Regions from separate parts of the Shewanella sp. DC2-4 genome, predicted to be linked through region 1. Evidence: predicted binding sites of a transcription regulator. Region 1 holds the regulator's gene; each other region holds the start of a gene.
What was found. Region 1 encodes sigma-54, which starts transcription at its own class of promoters, with help from an activator protein. Its sites were predicted from a motif close to GTTGGCACGNNNNTNGNNT; they were not measured.

Region 2: the regulator sigma-54 is predicted to act here: its motif matches at 1,256-1,274, upstream of HQQ92_RS01030 (DUF4097 family beta strand repeat-containing protein).
Region 3: the regulator sigma-54 is predicted to act here: its motif matches at 3,543-3,561, upstream of HQQ92_RS07250 (YccF domain-containing protein).

Annotation. Positions count from the first base shown of each region.
Region 1 is NZ_JABRVR010000002.1:3,662,088-3,668,563, forward strand. Features, by position in the region: gene mlaF (phospholipid ABC transporter ATP-binding protein MlaF) at 1-236, opposite strand, end outside; gene HQQ92_RS16705 (KpsF/GutQ family sugar-phosphate isomerase) at 880-1,857, shown strand; gene kdsC (3-deoxy-manno-octulosonate-8-phosphatase KdsC) at 1,857-2,408, shown strand; gene lptC (LPS export ABC transporter periplasmic protein LptC) at 2,405-2,965, shown strand; gene lptA (lipopolysaccharide transport periplasmic protein LptA) at 2,952-3,506, shown strand; gene lptB (LPS export ABC transporter ATP-binding protein) at 3,503-4,234, shown strand; gene HQQ92_RS16730 (RNA polymerase factor sigma-54) at 4,342-5,820, shown strand; gene hpf (ribosome hibernation promoting factor) at 5,849-6,136, shown strand; gene ptsN (PTS IIA-like nitrogen regulatory protein PtsN) at 6,139-6,476, shown strand, end outside.
Region 2 is NZ_JABRVR010000002.1:118,568-125,043, forward strand. Features, by position in the region: gene HQQ92_RS01025 (hypothetical protein) at 1-89, opposite strand, end outside; gene HQQ92_RS01030 (DUF4097 family beta strand repeat-containing protein) at 399-1,184, opposite strand; gene HQQ92_RS01035 (bifunctional 2-polyprenyl-6-hydroxyphenol methylase/3-demethylubiquinol 3-O-methyltransferase UbiG) at 1,455-2,222, shown strand; gene HQQ92_RS01040 (M14 family metallopeptidase) at 2,248-4,284, opposite strand; gene HQQ92_RS01045 (FUSC family protein) at 4,418-5,554, opposite strand; gene HQQ92_RS01050 (dicarboxylate/amino acid:cation symporter) at 5,829-6,476, opposite strand, start outside.
Region 3 is NZ_JABRVR010000002.1:1,490,648-1,497,123, reverse strand. Features, by position in the region: gene HQQ92_RS07270 (nicotinate phosphoribosyltransferase) at 1-286, opposite strand, end outside; gene prs (ribose-phosphate diphosphokinase) at 297-1,184, opposite strand; gene HQQ92_RS07260 (NUDIX domain-containing protein) at 1,542-2,255, opposite strand; gene HQQ92_RS07255 (pyridoxal-phosphate dependent enzyme) at 2,316-3,365, opposite strand; gene HQQ92_RS07250 (YccF domain-containing protein) at 3,633-4,040, shown strand; gene HQQ92_RS07245 (alpha/beta fold hydrolase) at 4,076-4,966, opposite strand; gene HQQ92_RS07240 (M14 family metallopeptidase) at 4,963-6,003, opposite strand; gene HQQ92_RS07235 (ABC transporter substrate-binding protein) at 6,169-6,476, opposite strand, start outside.

The DNA.
Region 1 (6,476 bases):
TCATTACGACTCACGCCATGGATATCGTGACCGTCGAATAACACTTGTCCATGGTCAGGCGTTAATTGGCCGCCAATCAATTTCAACAGGGTCGTTTTGCCTATGCCGCTCGGCCCCATGATCGCCGTCACCTTGCCCCTTGGAATGGACAGGCTAATATCTTCATATATCACACGCTGACCGCGGCTAAACCCCAAATTACGGATCTCAACCAACGGCGTTTGTTCTTGAGTCATGCTTGATTCCGACATTTGCAAATGAGGTGATCCTAGTCTTCCGAGACTGACCAATCGAAGAGCCGCAAATTGTACGTAATTGCGCTTTAACCTACAACCGAATCGACACTATCGCCCTGCGATACTTTCAATTTGCCTCATTTACAGCGAAAATGCGCCCTAAGTTTTCACTCTGCACAGGTAAAATGTTACTTAATGTTTTCAACCTGGTTGCAGAATTGGCAGTATTGGCTAATTCGTTCGCACTTAGCTCACTCTTTGCCCACTTTTATCGGGGAGAGTCGATACGCAATTGCGCAATAGAGGCATCCCATAGGGTAATACCCGCTGCGATATGGAATAAATCCATTGAAATAAACGACAAAGACGATGATATTGCTCAAGACCTTCTGCCGCTAAACACGTTATTGTGCGTGAATAGCTAACGCAGCTGAACTTGACGAGTCGGATCAATCGCTCTAGCCTGCCGCAATTGTTTTGCTGTTTTCGGTAATTAACCACAGCAAGACATAAGCTAAATTGTCTGAAAACAAACTAATACTTGGCAGAAAGCCTATTACATATCATCTTTATCGCGTACCAAATTGTGCTATTCCAATCCCATCAATGGGGCGACAAAGACAATGCAAAAAGAGAGATAGACATGGTAGACAAATCACAACTGCGCCAATGGGGTTGTAAAGTTATCGACATTGAAAAGTCAGCCCTAGACAATCTTTATCAATATGTTGATTCGGCTGAATTTGCAGCAGCTTGCGAGTTGATCCTCAACTGCACAGGCAAAGTGATTGTCATGGGAATGGGCAAATCGGGCCATATCGGCAATAAGATTTCAGCCACCCTCGCCAGCACAGGAACGCCCGCATTTTTTGTGCATCCGGGTGAAGCCAGCCACGGCGATCTGGGTGTATTGGCCGATAACGATGTGATTTTAGCGATTTCAAATTCCGGTGAGTCGAGCGAAATCCTCACCTTAATGCCGGTCATCCAACGTATGGGCGTGCCCGTTATCGCGGTAACAGGTAAACCCGAATCGAATATGGCGCGATTATCTAAAGTACATTTATGTATTGAAGTCCCAGAAGAGGCTTGCCCACTTGGACTTGCTCCAACGTCGAGCACTACCGCGACCTTAGTGATGGGCGATGCGATTGCCATTGCGCTACTACAAGCTAAAGGCTTTACCCGTGATGACTTTGCAATGTCCCATCCTGGCGGTGCTTTAGGACGCAAGTTATTGTTAAAAGTCTGCGATGTCATGCACAGCGGTGATGACTTACCGCTCGTTAACCACGATATTTGCATCACAGAAGCTCTGTACGAAATCTCCAAGAAAGGCTTAGGCATGACGGCGATTATTGATGATCAGCGCAAGCTGGTTGGTATCTTCACCGACGGTGATTTACGCCGCGTTATTGATGCCGAAGTGAATTTACGCACGACGCCCATTGCCGATGTGATGACACGTAACTGCGTCACGATCACGGATAATGTGTTGGCCGCCCAAGCACTGCAAGTGATGGACTCAAAAAACATCAACGGATTAATTGTTATTGATAAAGACCGCCATCCTATCGGCGCTCTTAACATGCTAGACATGGTTAAAGCAGGAGTCATTTAATGCCACAGCAAGGATTTTACGGCCCAATCAGTGATGATGTGTGGCAACGCGCGCAAAAGATTAAACTGTTGATTTGTGACGTCGATGGGGTGTTTTCCGACGGCCGTATTTACTTGAGCAATAGCGGCGAAGAGCTCAAAGCCTTCCATACCCGTGACGGTTATGGCGTGCGCTCACTCCTCACCAGCGGTTTCAACCTCGCCGTGATCACAGGGCGTCAATCCAAAATCGTTGAAAACCGTATGACAGCCCTTGGTGTTACCCATATTTACCAAGGCGTAGACAATAAGTTCGAGCCCTATGAAGCATTGCTCGCACTTTATGGTGTCACCCCAGAAGAAGTGGCTTATATCGGTGATGATATTGTCGATCTCCCCGTGATGAATGTCGTCGGTTTAGCGGTCAGTGTTGCTGACGGCCACCCCTATGTACGCCAACACGCCCATTTTGTGACTACGCTCAATGGTGGCCACGGTGCACTGCGTGAACTCACAGATCTGTTACTCCTAAGTCAAAATAAATTCACTTCGGCCCATGGAATGAGTATATGAGTCGTGTGACACTCGCAATTATCGCTTTTTTTGGAACTGCACTAGCGCTTTACTGGCAGGTCCAGAACAAACACAGCGGTGATTCCGATAACAGAGTAAAAGATCAAAATACCCCAGATTTCATCGTTGAAGATCTGCGCAGTGTTGAGTTCAATGAGCAAGGACTAGTGAATAGCCGTGTGACGGCGAAACACATGGAACATTATGATTCAACGAATCAAACTTTCTTTACTCAACCTGTTTATCTTGTTTATCCAGACCAAGGTAAAGCACAATGGCAGCTCAGGGCAGATCAGGGCAAGCTAAACAAGGAAACTGGCAAGGTTGTATTAGAAAATAATGTTATTATCGATGCCATTAGCCCAGAAGAACCGATTCAGACCTTGTCCACCAGTTATCTGGAACTCGATCTCAACACTATGATAATGACCTCTGACCGTACCATTTACGTCACAGGGAAAGATTTTAATATTCAAGGCCAAGGCCTTTATGCCGACCTCAACGCGCAAGAAGTGCAATTGACCAGTCAGGTAGTAGGAACATATGAAGCAAAATAACGTATTACTTGCCAGCCTAATGCTAATTATGAGCATGAGTGCTTTCGCGAAAGTGGGCGACTTAAAGCAAGAAGTCAAAATTAAAGCTGTGAGCCAAACTGCGGATATCAAAAACAACCAGATTATCTTCTTTGGTCCGGTGGAAGTTACCCAAGGCTCAATAAAAATCCAAGCAAATGAACTGCGTGCATTTTCCGCTGAAGGTGAAAATAGCAAAACTTTAGTCGCCACAGGCAACCCTGCTACGTATAGCCAGATATTAGACGATGGCCGTCCTGCATCGGCTAGCGCGAAAGAAATTCGTTACGATATGGCAAGCCGCACCTTAACTCTGAAAGGTATGGCGTCATTAGATCAAGCAGGTAGCCAAGTTACAGGCAATTTAATCCGCTATAACATGATTCAACAGAAATTGATGGCCGAGAGTACTGGCAGTGGTGACGATCGCGTAATCACTATTATTCAGCCTGAAAACTATCAAGATGATGCTAAATCAGACGCTCCGGCGGATAAACCTGTAAAAAAGCAGGACTCTAAATGACCCAAATCACCTTAAGAGCACAAAATCTGGCGAAAAGTTACAAGAGTCGCCAAGTGGTTAAAGACGTCAGTCTGACGGTAAAAACCGGTCAAGTCGTTGGCCTACTCGGTCCAAACGGTGCAGGTAAAACCACGACCTTTTACATGGTTGTCGGGCTAGTGAAGAGCGATAAGGGACATATCTTTATCGACGATGATGATTTAACCGCAGATCCTATGCATCTGCGTGCCCGCAAAGGCATAGGTTACTTACCGCAAGAAGCCAGTATCTTTCGTAAGCTAACTGTTCATGACAACATCATGGCCGTACTGCAAACTCGTAAAGAACTTAAAAACGAAGAACGAGAAGAAGAACTAGAACATCTGCTCGAAGAGTTTCATATCACCCACATCCGTGACAGCCAAGGCATGTCATTGTCGGGTGGCGAACGTCGTCGCGTCGAAATTGCGCGGGCTTTAGCCGCTAATCCTAAGTTCATTTTGCTCGATGAACCGTTTGCCGGCGTCGATCCTATTTCGGTTATCGACATCAAGAAGATTATCGAACAACTCAAAAGTCGCGGCCTTGGCGTACTGATCACAGACCATAATGTCCGCGAGACATTAGATGTATGTGAACATGCTTATATTGTGAGTCACGGAAACCTGATTGCCGAAGGAACTCCAGCAGAGATCTTAGACAATCAGCAAGTTAGGGCTGTGTACTTAGGTGAACAATTCAGGCTATAGTTAATCGAGCGAAGCCAATGGAGGCAATTTATACCGCCATTGGGCTTCACTCAAGATAATAATAAGCGACCTCATCCAACAATAATAACGTAGGGATCAGCGGTAACATGAAAGCGTCACTCCAGCTCAAACTGGGTCAACAGTTAACCATGACGCCACAACTACAACAGGCTATACGTCTGTTGCAACTGTCGTCATTAGAACTGCAGCAAGAGATCCAGCAAGCATTAGATTCTAATCCCCTTCTCGAGCTGGAAGAGGATCAATTCGACGCCACTAAAACCCCTGTAAACCAAACGCTATCCGATACGGATTTCAGTGAATCTAGCACTCTGCCACCAGAAAAAGACAGCTCCACCATAGATACGGCAGAGTCGCTAACCAAAGAATCCATGCCCGATGAGCTCCCCATGGACACCACATGGGATGAAGTGTTTACCGCCTCCCCAAACTCAGGCCCCGGCGGCAGTCGTGAAGACGATATGCCCTTCCAAGGCGAGACCAGTGAAGGTTTGTACGAACACTTAGAATGGCAAAAAAACCTCACGCCGTTTTCTGAAACCGATTTAGCCATTGCCACCGCCATTATTGATGCCATCGACGATCAGGGCTATCTCACCCAAAGCACTGAAGAAATTCTCGAAGCCATGGGCAATCCTGAAGTTGAGCTTGACGAAGTCGAAGCCGTACTCAAGCGTATTCAGCATTTTGATCCCATAGGCGTTGCCGCCCGCGATTTAAGTGAATGCCTGCTGATCCAACTGTCGCATTTCGCCGCTGATACTCCCAACCTAGAAAACGCCCGTATGCTGATCAAAGATCATTTAGATCTGATCGCCGCCCGTGATTTTAGGTTATTGATGCGTAAGACTAAATTAAAAGAAGATGAATTAAGGGATGGTATAGCACTTATCCAAACCCTCAATCCTCGCCCAGGTTTGTTGATCACGCCCAATAATGACGAATACGTTATCCCAGATGTGTCTGTGTCGAAGAAAAATGGCCGCTGGGTCGTTGAGCTTAATCCTGACTGCATGCCAAAAATCAATGTAAATCAACATTATGCTTCTATGGCACGCAGTACCAAAAACCAAGCCGATAGCCAATTTATTCGCGGCCATCTGCAAGAGGCTAAATGGTTTATTAAGAGCTTAGAAAGCCGTAACGATACTTTGCTTAAAGTTGCTAATTGCATAGTGCAATATCAGCAAGGTTTCTTTGAGTATGGTGAAGAAGCCATGAAGCCTATGGTGCTTAACGATATTGCCGAAGCGGTAGAAATGCATGAGTCCACCATCTCACGGGTCACAACTCAAAAATACATGCATACCCCTAAGGGACTTTTTGAACTAAAATACTTCTTCTCTAGCCACGTCGGTACTGACGATGGTGGTGAGTGCTCATCCACAGCAATCAGAGCCTTTATAAAGAAACTGGTGGCAGCGGAAAACCAGAAAAAACCATTAAGCGATAGTAAGATGGCACAACTTCTGGCAGAACAAGGGATCAACGTAGCCCGCAGAACCATTGCGAAGTACCGAGAGGCTATGCTTATTCCACCTTCTAATCAGCGTAAAAGTTTATAACCTACAGTGGATATCGGAGGACGTTTCTATGCAAATAAACCTAAGTGGACACCATGTCGAAATTACCGAATCGTTACGTGCATATGTAGAAGAAAAGTTTTCAAAACTTGAACGCCATTTCGAACAGATCAATAATGTGCACGTTGTGCTCAATGTTGAGAAAATGCAACAGATTGCCGAAGCGAGAATAAACCTCATAGGTGGTGAAGTTTTTGCTACTTCAGAGCATGCTGACATGTATGCCGCTATAGACGCCCTGATTGACAAGCTTGACCGTCAGGTTATTAAACACAAAGAGAAGTTAACAAAACACTAATAATGGAACTTTGTACCATACTGCGGCCGGAGTGCACTACCTGCGCCACTCCGGGCAGCAAGAAAAAGGTACTGGAACTCATCAGCGACTTAGTCGCTGCCCAGTACCCGACCCTCTCATCTCAAGAGATATTCGAAAGCCTAGTGGCGCGCGAAAAGATGGGGAGCACAGGTATAGGTAACGGCATCGCCATTCCACATGGTCGACTAGCCGATATAGATCAGCCCATTGCCATACTAATTAAGTGTGAAGAGCCGATAGCATTTGATGCTATCGATAAGCAACCTGTTGATATTTTATTTGCACTACTGGTGCCTGCAGACCAATGTCAGCAGCACTT
Region 2 (6,476 bases), 3.5 Mb from region 1:
ATATCCCCTAGTCCTTCCATTATCTGCCTAGGGTTATCCGATAGGGAAAGCGATTCAATTTCTTTTTGGTATTCCGAAAACTGATCCATATTCTCGACCTTACTGGCAATACAGTGTGACTTTTCGACTATTGAAGTGGGAAGGCCGACAATCTTAGCAAATCCACAAGGTTAAAGCGTAACGGTCTGAATAAAATCAACGTCATTTCTGCAAACTCAAGCTTAATTTCGGTATAAAAAAATGCCACTACAAGGGGTTAGTGGCATAAATGCATAAGTCGGGCATACGCTTAAAAGGGTGGGTAGAAGACTGACATCTTGGCTGGGAACCGTTGCAACATCAGCCTCTACGCCGGGAAGTGGGTAAAGCCTTTGGGAGTAGAGGGGTAAAGCGGCGCGTTATTGCATGCTCACTGGGCCGTCGATTTTGTTAAATGTCACATCGCCAGAACCTGCCGCAAGAATCGTTAATCCCTTAGTGTTAAAGACATTAATGTTGCCTGAGCCATCTGTGATGGTCACAGCACTTTGCACATTGGCAACCTCTATGTTGCCCGAGCCGTCATTAATTGCGATATTGCCGCGAATATCGGTCACCTTGATGGCACCAGAGCCATCTTCAATGGTTAGGCTGCCGTTGATTTGGCTGATTTCAATATCACCTGAGCCATCCTCTATGTTGATATTGTTACCACCGTTGATAGTGAGTTCACCCGAACCGTCTTTGATGTTCATGTCCGACGTCATCTTGCTGATCAAAATAGCCCCTGAGCTGTCATCGATATCCAGTGTAAAGTGCGCAGGGACTTGCAGTTTTAGGTCTATATAGGGCGAGTTATTATTAGAATCTGCTTGCTCAAAGCTGGCCTTGAGCTTGGCTTTATTGGCTTTTTTCTCAAGGGTGAGAATGACTTTGCTGTCATCGTTGTCGTCCTTATTGCTATAGATGTCGGCGACGAGTTTAATTTGGGTTAGGCCTTCGACACCGATAATTTCCAAGCTGCCTGCGCCAGTTTCTGCAATCAGGCCTTGTAAGTCTTGGCTATTGAGGGTGAGCTCGCGTTGTTGGTGGTCTAAGTCTGGCATGCCTGCTGCGTTCACATTAAGAATGCAGCCAGTGAGCGATACCCCAGCAGTAAAAAACACTATAAAAGCGAGGGTGAATATAAATGGGCGTAGTGACATGTTAGCTTCCTTGTTTATCTGGCACTCGATTTTTTGGGTGAGTGCTGAGTCGTCTTGCGATGAATAAGACATTGCACAGCCCATGCCAATTTTAAGTTTCATTTATAATCAATTAGTTAAGCTGAAAAGTGTCCGAGGTTCACTGTGCGGACATGTCCGCTACATGGGTGATTTACTCATAGATTAGTGAAATTACTCATTTATTAAGTTAGTTTAAGCTTCGCAAGTCACGCGGAATCAAAAATACAAAAAATATAAGAAGGGATGCTGATGGATTATTTAACAACAAACAAAACGGCTTGGGATGCGCGCACTCGGGTACATTTAACTTCTGATTTTTATGATGTTGCGGGCTTTCTTAGTGGTAAGACTTCGCTGCGGGAAATTGAGCTAGGTGAACTCGAGGTTGCAGGTAAAAGTTTGCTGCATCTGCAATGTCATTTCGGCTTAGACACCTTGTCGTGGGCGCGAATGGGATCCAGAGTCACAGGCGTCGATTTGTCAGAGGTGGCGATTGTTGAAGCGCAAAAACTGGCAGAACGGACACAGTTGTCCGCCGAGTTTATCTGTAGCGATGTTTACAGTGTGGCGAGCAAGGTTGAGCCTCACGATATTGTGTTTACGTCCTATGGTGCCATTGTGTGGCTGCCGGATTTAACCCTGTGGGCGCAGACGGTTTCCGACTGTTTAACACCCGGCGGACAGTTTTATATGGCCGAGTTTCATCCGGCGCAGCAGTTGTTCGATGGTTATAGCTATTTTAATCGGGGTGAGCCAGACATAGAGCTGGAAGGCACATATACCGAAAATACCGGTGATGATCAGCAAACCTTAATGTGCTGGTCGCACAGTTTATCTGAAGTGATCAATGCGTTATTGCAGGCGGGCTTAGTGTTGGAGTTTTTCCACGAGTTTGATTTCAGCCCCTATAACTGCTTTGAAGGGCTCGAAGTGCAAGCCGATGGTCGTTATGTGTTAACACACCAAGGGCAGAAGGTGCCCTTGCTGTATAGCATCAGCGCGCGTAAACCCGCTTAATCACAGCCTTTTGTAATCGCGATGATCAACGACTACGGTAAACCGGATACTTAAGGTATTGGTTATCGTAGTAAGGGCTGCGTTCATAGAACCAGCGTAGGCGTGCCTCAGGATCGGCGGCAAACTCGGCATTGGTCAGTGCTTTGTCGAACTCCGCTTGTAGCTTAGGATCTTCTTTTAGCATCTTGGCTGCCAGTGGCTCTACCGCATAATCTTCAATGTATTCAGTGCGAGTGAAGATAGGGTTGAAGAAACCCCATTGCAGTAAAGAATCTGGTGATTGCGGCTCAAGCAGTAAAATCGCCAGATCGCCTAGCGGTTGATCCGTACTGATTTTAATGGTGCCAGCGGGCAGAGTAGTGCTGACTTTGGTTAACTCTGACTCGGCTTTGACCGTTTGGCGGCCCTCAAAATCCTTAGTGTTAAACACGGGATTGCTGAGAGTATATTGCTGCAATTTCAACTCGGTTGGCTTTTTGAGCGTGGTCATGCGAATGCCATGCACGTTAAGACGATCAATCACTTGAGTCCATTGAGCGGGAATATAGTAAGCACTCGGACGAGTGACCTTAATGTCGGGCACTGTTTCAGCCATCACCGGCAAGTTAGGGTAAAGTTTTGGTTCACCTGTCCAGCGCACAACTTCAGCGCCACTGATGGGGCTCTTTTCAAGTTGATAATCTATGCCTTTAAAATCCCAGCCTTTTTCTAATGGTGCTAATTTCCAAGTAAGGGTGATTAGCGGTGAGGCGCGGTATTTATCTTCTTGAATCGCACTCTTAAGTTTTGTCGCCTGTTCACCCACGGTTTTGAGGGTTTGCGCTAACATCACATAAGTGCCGAGCACCCTTTGCTTAAAGGGCTTTAGGCTGTGGTTTTCAACCAGAATGGTGGGCAAATGGCGAGCATCGCCATAACCGTTAGAGAAGCGCGGGCTTGGATTCCACAGCGACATGCCTTTGTTAATATCGGCGTTATCCACGGCAAAAATCAGTGCGCCGGGAATATGGCCTTGTTCCGTTAATGCGGCTTCAACCGCAGGTCTGTAGCTGTTTTCGAGCCAGCGGTAGCTCGCAGGGCTTAAGCCTTGGGCAAGGTTATAACCAAAGGTAACATCGTATTGATAGTCGATGCCGTCAGTAACATGCACGTCGATATACAGATCCGGTTGCCATACGTTGATTGCGCGCAGCATATGCTGCATTTCTAAGCTGTCGGCCTTAGCATAATCGCGGTTAAGGTTGAGATTATTAGCCGTAGTGCGCCAGCCCATATTCACAGGGCCACGTTGATTCACCCGATTAAATTCGCCGCTGCGCTCATGGGCATCAACACTAAAAATAGGCACAAACAAGAGGTTGGCTTTATCGAGCAGGGCACTTTTATCGCCTTGGATAATGTCACGTAGCAGCATCATGCCGGCATCCTTACCGTCGATTTCTCCCGCATGAATCCCCGCCTGCACTAGCACTGTCGGCTTAGTGTTTTGTTTGAGGCGTGCCGATTCATTAATGCCTTCACTGCTGGCGATATACATCCAAATATCGCGCCCTTGTGGGCTCTTACCTAAGCTAACCTTTTGTAATTTATCTGTCTCGCCCGCGAGTTTGTCGAGCCAAGCGATAGTGGCATCGTAGCTTGGACTTTCAATACCGCCACTTTGCTCAAAGGGAGTCGCCCACTCGCTATCAACACTTAACATGAGCGATTCGCTGGCGCCATGCCAAGTGATGCTGGGCGGTAAAATCGCATCGTTGACAAAGGTGTTGGCTCGTTCAGGAATGGGCGCTGGTTGTGCTTCTGGCGCTGCAACTGTGGTATCGGACAGTACATTAGTCGCAGTTTCAGTCGCTTGGCTATTCGCTGCTGGACTTGCATCCTGTGCCGTTGTGATTACTGGGGAGCCAACTGCCAATGTTTCTGTGGTAGAGGCTTGCGCCATAGTGGCTGCCGGAGTTGTTTGGGTTGTGGTTTTCGCATCATTGGCAAAAGCATTCCCAGGGTAGAGATTGCCCGTAGAGAGACAGGCAATGGCGATAACGGAGAAAGAAAACAAGCGCATGAAAATAGTCCATATATCGAATTTTTATTAGGACGGTATCTTTTCATTAAACGCCCCGTTAACGCAAGGGCGGCTAAGGGTTATCCGGCATTTCTGACATGGATTTAAGCACTAAGCGGAATGGTAAAATCGACTAAGCCGTTTTGTTGGGCGTTATCTGAGAAGCTGGCCGCTTGTGATAGGCAATGTCGATAATGGCAATGTCTTTATAAAGTGCTTCGACGGCAATCGCGAGCTGATAAATCAGCCAGCTATAACCTGTGAGCGCAAATCCCTGCGGCACTTGGTCGTTTACGGCTGTCACTGGATCAGCGGTTGATGCTTGAGTGGCTGCAACTAAGGCAAGCTGGAGTCTGTGTTGTAATTCTTGATCTAAACATTCTGGCAGTGTCGGCAATTGTTGAGCTTTACCCGCCACAAATTCTGCAAGTTGTTGCAAATAGAAGGCAAGCTCAGAGGCAACCGCATTAATCTGCAGATAGGCGTCTTTGTCTTCTTCCTGCCAGCGGGTTAAGGGTAATAGTTCGAGTAAGGTGATTAAGCGCACTTGTTTATTGGCTAGCTGCGACAGTAGCACTTTGTGTTTTTTGAGGGTTTGACTTTCCCATTCCAAGGAGAAAAACAGTTTCTTTTGAGTGAGTACGGCCTTCATCGCAGCCTCCAGTCTAGCGCGAAAATCGAGCTCATGATTGGCGGGCGCCTTAAGATGCTCGGCTAATACTTCGGCCATATTGTCGATGGCATGGGTGAGTTGGGAGCGCCAATCTTGTTTAGCTTTAATCGGGAAAATGAACAGTGAGACCAAAATAGCAATCACACAGCCGGAGAGGATGTTGGCCGTGCGCCATAGTGCCTCAGAGGTGTCATGGTTGGCGTCGCCGACGACGATTATGATGGTAAATCCGGCCACTAAATAGGCATAGCTGTAACGTCCGGCCGAGATAAAACAAATCAAGCTAACGGCTAAGATCAGCAGGCTCATGATTAGCCAATAACTGTCCACAGTGGCAACTAACATCACCCCATAAGCTGAGCCTAAACAAGTGCCTATCGCCCTTTGTAGCGACTTTTCAATCGCGCCGCCTACTTGAGGTAAGCTCATCATAATGATCACTATCGTGACCATGCTCCAAATAAAATGCGGTGGCGCCCAAATGGCATTAATAGTGACAGCAACGAGTAAGGCTAGCCCGAGCTTTAGGGCGTGGATTGAGCGGAAATGGCGATAGATAAAGTCGGCAAAGGGTGTGGCTGGGGCAAATACAGACATAGGGCAAAATTCCTTTGAGCTAACTTAGCGCTGTTAATCTGGTGGCAGTATCGCAGAAAAACCGTGTCACTTGCGGCCATAGCGCCATAAAGAAATGTAAATTGCGAAATCTAGCAAATTGAGCTTAGTGGATGGCGCGGGGGAGATCACATTAACACTCAGATTAAATAGGCTTAACTGATGCGTGTAGAGGCAGGCCATTATACCGTGCTGCAGATATAAAAAAGGCTTGAATAAGCGTTGCCTATTCAAGCCTATATTCAAAGTGTTTGAGTTAGCTTAAGTTGCGCTCACTATCCGCTTTAACTTCAACTTCTGTGTATTTATCCATGATCAAGGCACAAGCCGCATCGCCAGTGATATTGAGTGCGGTACGGATCATGTCAAAAACCCTGTCTAACGCAAACAGCAAAGGTAAACCATCGATAGGAATTCCCGCAGCTAACAGCACTGCCACCACTAAGAAGGATGGGCCTGGCACACCAGCTTGACCAATTGCACCTAAGGTTGAGGTGAAAATAATGGCCGCATAGGCTGTCATCGATAGATCAACGTTATACATTTGGGCGAAGAACATGGCCACTAAACCATAATAAATCGCGTTGCCGCTCATATTAATGGTGGCGCCTAACGGCAGTACAAAAGCCGTGGTTGCCTTAGAGACTTTAAGATCTTCCTCACAGGTTTCCATATTCACTGGCAGAGTCGCCATTGAAGAGGCGGTCGATAATGCCATCACCTGTGGTTTCTTCATTGCCGAAATAAACTGGCGCGCCGACACTCTTGAGAAGAGTTGTACCACTAATGGGAAGAAGATAAAGCCGTAGATCAGAATCGCAGCAACAAACACGGCGAATAACTTAAACACGACTTCTAGTGCATCGAAACCGAAGGTACCGACAGAATCGGCCATCAAACCAAA
Region 3 (6,476 bases), 2.2 Mb from region 1:
CAATATGCTGAGTGCCAACATTATTCGGCCCGAGATAGTTATTGATACGGCGGGAGAATTGACGAATGACCTGATCTTTAGGTTGTTGAAAGAAATCACGGTTCCAACTGTCGATCAAGAAATGCTTGATAAAATACTGCAAGCCAAAAAACACCATTTGGTCTGTATAACCACGACGGGATTTACGGGCGGTCAAGTTACTAAAAATCACTTGAGTATTATCGGGATATTGACGACGGTGATCGACTTTGTAGCCATCAATGGCAGTAACGGGATTCAAGTACATAATATTTTCCTTAATGATTCATATAACGCAAAACAGCATGACAATGACAGAACTCGCTCGAAATATGTGTGGGGACACCTAAACTATCGGTACAAAATAATCTGTCTATGCCCGCCTCGCGCAGTACCAACTCACTGGCCTTATCTTCATAATGTGACACGATCAAAATGACGCTTTGTGCACCCTTTTGCTTTAATTTGATGGCAAGTTCAATAAAGGTTCTGCCACCCGCGCAAATGTCGTCAACGATTAAGCAGGTTTTACCCGATAAGTCATCACAGAACACCTCGGTAGCGATAATATGGCCATTGACCACATCACGATGTTTATCGGCCCTGATCACCGGCATTCCCTGTAACGCTTTAGCTAAGCCGAATACTTTTTTATTCGCCCCCGCATCGGGCGAGACTAACACTAGCTCCCCCGTTAATTGGGCTGCGATCGCTGCGACAAAACTGTGGTTATCTATTACCTGAACCCGTTCTAACAATGCGGCAGTGACATCACTGTGCGGGTCAAAAACGGTGACCGAAGCATATTGCTGCTGATTAATCAGGCTAGCATAGACTTTTACCGACAAGGCCTCACCGGCATTACACACCCTATCTTGGCGAGCACCCGGCATATAAGGCAGTAACAGATCAATTTGCTCTGCACCGCTACGACGCAACGCATCAGTTAACAACAAGAGCTGCATGATGGAATGATCGCCCCGATAACTGAAAAAGATCGTTACTCGTTTAGTTGGAGGAACCAGTAGTTGAACATGATTTTCCCCCGCACCAAATTGAAATAAACGGTAGTGAGCCTCATTGCTAGCTGCGGGTAGCCGATAAAAATCGGCTTGCGAACATTGAGCGTGAGAAGCATCTTGAGACGTTTGAATACGTTGAGACATAGTAACCTCCTGTCTGTGGCAAGATTGCCGAAATTGACGGCGCCCTTGTTGTCTACATGAAAAATAGTGTCTTAAAGACATTATTATGTAAAGTTGATTTTTAGACTATTTCAAACGGAGCAACCTGAAATGTTATGCTTAAATTACATATAGTGTCTTTTAGACACTATATGTGGGAAAGACAACTAAGAAGCTACAATATGGGTATCGAGTAATACAAGAACCGGAGACATTAAGGCAAAATCAGTAATTAAACAGCCTTTACTGATTCAAAGTCACCATGAATAAGGCATAAGCAGTCGCCGTTACTCATATTGAGCAAGGCGAATCTCTTGCTTAAATCCATATTCACTGTGATCAACATTCTAAATTTCTTAAGAAGCGATACGATGCGGTATTGGGTTTCAAGCGGTATAAATTAGCAGGACGACCACGTTCGGTGCGCTTTAATCCCGTATCGATCAATAAATCAGCCTGTTCAACCCGCCGACGAAAAGATTTACCTTGGATAGGCTTGCCCAGTAAAACCTCATGTACATGCTGCAATTCTGGCAAGGTAAAAGGTTCAGACAGTGCAAATCCTGGCACTAAAGAATATAAGGCTTTTTGTGTTAAGCGTTCCCGCGCTTGCTCGATTAACTGCAAATGATCAAACGCCAAGGGCATCTGCAACACATCCGCTAATGGCCACCACTTAACATCACTCACTGAATCAATCTGAATTTGGCAAGCTTGATAACTCATCAAGGCGGTATAACACACAGTCACCGACCAACCTCTTACATCGCGACCACGATTACCCACAGTGCATAGCTGCTCAATATAAGGTGGCACTACCGCGGTTTTCTCATGCAGTTTACGTAATACAGTTTGCTCAAGGGATTGATCGCAATTTTCATCGATAAACCCTCCAGGTAATCCCCATAAACCTAAAAATGGATGATTTGAGCGTTGTACTAAGAGTACTTTAAGTTGCTGATCGTGATAGGTAAACAATACGGCATCCACTGTCAGTAGCTGAGCCTTAAAAACCTTAGGATTGTAATTGGCGAGATATTCCGCTTCAGTCATTGATATTTCCCATCGTTCCAAATCATCAGCTTAACTTAGCATTACATAGCTTCAAACACATTATGTCTTAGCGTCACTAAGTAAATATCTGGCACCGTGGGCATAGCTACTTTGGCCAAATTTACGCTGATAACGCGGCAACATGGTCTCGTTCCCCAATAATCCGCCTTGATGCAAATACATCACATGACCTGGTTCACTACGTTGTAAATAATCTTCAAGCACAATAAAACCTAAGGGATCGTAGAGTACTTCAAACTGCACGCCTGAGGCGCAGACCCGCTGCCACATGGCATAAAATTCCGGATAAAGTTTACCAAAATGATATTTCTTGCCGACATTAACAATCTGTGGATGCTCACTGGTATTGGTATTAAGCAACGAAAATTGCAAGCGCAAATAATCATCGCCCCCCACCACGGCGCAAGTCACGACGCGAATAGCCGTTTGCTGACGGATAAAATACTGATTTAAAAATAACGCTGTCGTTCCCGTCCCCGAAGGTAAAAATACCGTTAAATCAACCAATCCATTCGCCTTCGCAAACTGTACTATCTCTTGCGCCAATCTATTTATCCCGTATTCGGCGTAAGCACAGCGCCCCCCCTCTGGAATAAAAAGCGCCGTCGGCTCATTCACGAGTACTTGAGCCTCTATATAATCAGGGCAACTCAGTCGCACATCGCCCACTTGCGCAGTAGGCTCAGGACTAGCCTTAAGATTTGATAAAACGTGAGGTTCAGATTGCGACTGAGTGCACGCCTGCTTTTGTGCTATTAACACACTTAAATCGATAATATTAGCGCCATTCGCTAAAGCGGCAGCGTAATTGCCCGTAGGATGTTTAACCACTTGACTGGCAATATGATCTACATAAAAATCACATTGCCAGCCTTTCATCTTCGCTAATGTTGACAATGAATACAGTGAGTTAGCCAATGGCGAGCCGTGACCTATCACCTTGCTGATGCCTGCAAACTCATGATCTAAAAAATAGCCGAATTTGCGAGCTTTATTGCCACTAAACGCCGGATGCAGTAAATCATCACGTTTTAGGAATATGTCTCTGCCAGCAAAGGCAAATGTATCGACAGGGGAATTTGCAAACATCAAGCTACTCAAACGATTAAATTCTCTGGTTTTTAAACCAGTTAAGGGAAGGCTAGTGTAACTCCGCCCTTCCTGTTACGCCCTTAAGAAATTATCAATTTGGCGAAAAACTAGTGAAAATGACACATGAATCTCGAATACATATAATTAACCAATTGATTATGAACAATTTAAATAGTTGGCATAGTTATCGCTTAGACATTGACATATATTCAATTTATCGAAGCTAACGATAAAGGCTAACAGGGTAAACATAAGGAGCTTTCAATGGCTGTATTACGCTTAATATTCAACATAGCTTGGTTTGTACTCGGCGGATTTGTGATGGGACTCGCTTGGTGGCTCGCAGGTATCCTGTGTTTTATCAGTATCATTGGTATTCCCTTCGGCCGCGCCTGTTTTGTTATCGGCGAAATGACCTTTTGGCCCTTCGGCCAAGAACAAATGAACCGTCGCCACTTAACTGGACGTGAAGACTTGGGCACAGGTGCATTAGGCATGGTAGGAAATATCATTTGGTTCTTACTGTTTGGGATCTGGTTAGCCATAGGGCATTTGGTCCACGCCTTAGCTTGTTTTGTGACGATTATCGGTATTCCCTTTGGGATACAGCATCTTAAGTTGGCTTTACTCAGCCTCACACCGATAGGCCAAACCGTAGTGGCTAAAGCTTAATAAGACAATGCGTTAACTGCGCTATTCACTCTCGATTATTTGGTTTCAAGAGTGGATAGCGCTTTGTCATCCCATACAGTAAATATCGCTTCGTTTAAGGCTATTTCTTCCTCCAATAAATCGTTGCAATCATATTGAGTATTGGCAGGCTCACTATCCACAGAAAACTGCACTTGCGGCTTAGTCGCCCCCACAATGTCCAACAGATAATGCGCCAGTTTTGCGGGTGCATCTATAGCTGCATCGTGACCGCAATACGCGAGTACAATCAAATCGGTGTAAAAATGCCGTGCTAGCGCCTTACTCGATGCCATACTCACCAGCGCATCACGGTCACCGCAGAGCACAGTTATCGGTACTTCCACTGTCAATGGACATTGGTATTGAAAAGCCGCCCAAAGTTGTCGCCCTACATTGCGTCTACTTGGTGTGGTATCGCGGCGAAACTCACTCCACTTGACAATTAAATCTCGGTCTCGCCGATGACGAAAACTGGTTAAACGCACTATAGTCGACTCGATTGGATGTAAAGCGTTACCCCGAGCCCGCATGAAAAAAGCCTTCAATGCATTCAGCGGATTAAATCTTTGATACCAATACGATAAATTCGCCGCACTGCTGTTTAATACAAAGGCATGTCTTATCTGCCAAGGTCGCTGGCATGCCATTTCCAACGCCAACATACCGCCCATAGACAAGCCGAGGAGATAAATAGTCTCCCCTTCCTGTACCTGCTCATCCAATTGCTGCCACACGGCATAGGCATAATCAGCAATCTTAAGCGGACTTAATTCGTGGGATAGCGTCCCATTGCCCGGAAGATCCGGTGTCAGCACTCGCAATCCCTTTTGTCGCAGACGCTGATCGAAACCATTCCAATGGCGCTGATCACGCATTAATCCCCTTAATAACACCCAAGTGGTCATGACTGAGACTCCCGATACCAATAATGCCGCGCACGCTCTGTCAGCTCAGTCAAACGTTCAGGTGTTAACTGCTCTAACGATTGGGCATAGGCCGCTTCCATCATAAATTGCATGAGTACTGTATGCCTGCGTAAAATCCTGTGGTGACGATGTGTTTTTTGTGGATTAAAAAAGCCAGCAAAATTAAATATTTGTCTAGGATTCTTCTTTATCCATGCCCAAGATCCCATCTCTAATGTCAAAGGTAAAAATGGCACCTGAGCAGAAGGATCAGCCACTTGGTGCTGGCGATAGAGATAATCCCAAATATCACCATGAGTGCGATAAAACTGGCTCTGCGGCGCGAGTCGATAATGGCCGTGATGGGGATAACTCTGTTCAAACAATTGTTTTAGATGAAAAATATAATTGGCATTTTCGAAGGCGGTACGGGTATGGGCGTAGGGGAACCAGATATGATCACTCAAACCAAATCCCGAGTGGGCATCGAGCGAAATCAAACTTGTGCTGCGACTCAACAGTTGTTGTACATAGGCAACTAAGCCCGCAGTTTCCAGCTCCATTCCCCCAATACCGCGATACCAGGGCAGCCGTGACGATATACGCTGTCCTCCCACCATAAAGGACACTTTTTCACGGGATTCTATTGGAGCGTTACGCATCAAATCTACTTGATTACCATTGCCCCGCGTTCCCATGAATAACCCAACAGGATTCACTACAGGTACAAAAGCTAACCGCAGGCCCGTTAGCATCTGTTGTAGGTGTTTATCCCAAACAAGCCGCTGCAATAAACTGTTTAACAATGCCAAAATAACTTGAGATCCAATACGTTCAACCCCATGCACGCCACCCACAAAGAGCACTGTCGGACAAGGCGTATCTGTACCACCTAACTCAACACTGTAAAGGGGGAAATGCTCTTGGCGGAATGGAATGTCGGCAAGGATCTGATAATCTAACTTAAGATGATGAGTATCAATGAGTTGCTGCAGCGTATCTAACTCAAATGGAAGCTCAAAAGGAAGTTTCTTCATGTCACCTTAATCAATAAAATGAGAGAACAACTCATGCCGTTAAAGTGATACTAATAGTGAACAAAGACAAAATGATGACAAACTGCATATCAGAAGTGACTTTACGGGGAAATAAGCGGAAAAATAGCGAGTAAAACAAAGAATAAACTATCCTAAAACCCTACATTAGTCTTCACGATAAAGTAGCTCTCCAATGATGGTTTCTACGTCAACCTGCGCTAAACCTTGGTCAACAATATCTCGCCAACGCCGTCCCTCTTCTGTATTACGAAACGCGATATAGAGCTGCTTATTCGCCAGAATTTGCCGATTGATTTGCAACTTTGTCGCCAGCGGCTGTAAGGGCTTTTGCTTGAGTAAATAGTGCAGAACGTTGACATCAATCACCGCGGCATCAATCCGACCTGCGGCAACTTTTTTGACATTATGCTCATCCGAAGTCACAGGTTCAGTCCGCTGTACACCGGAAACGA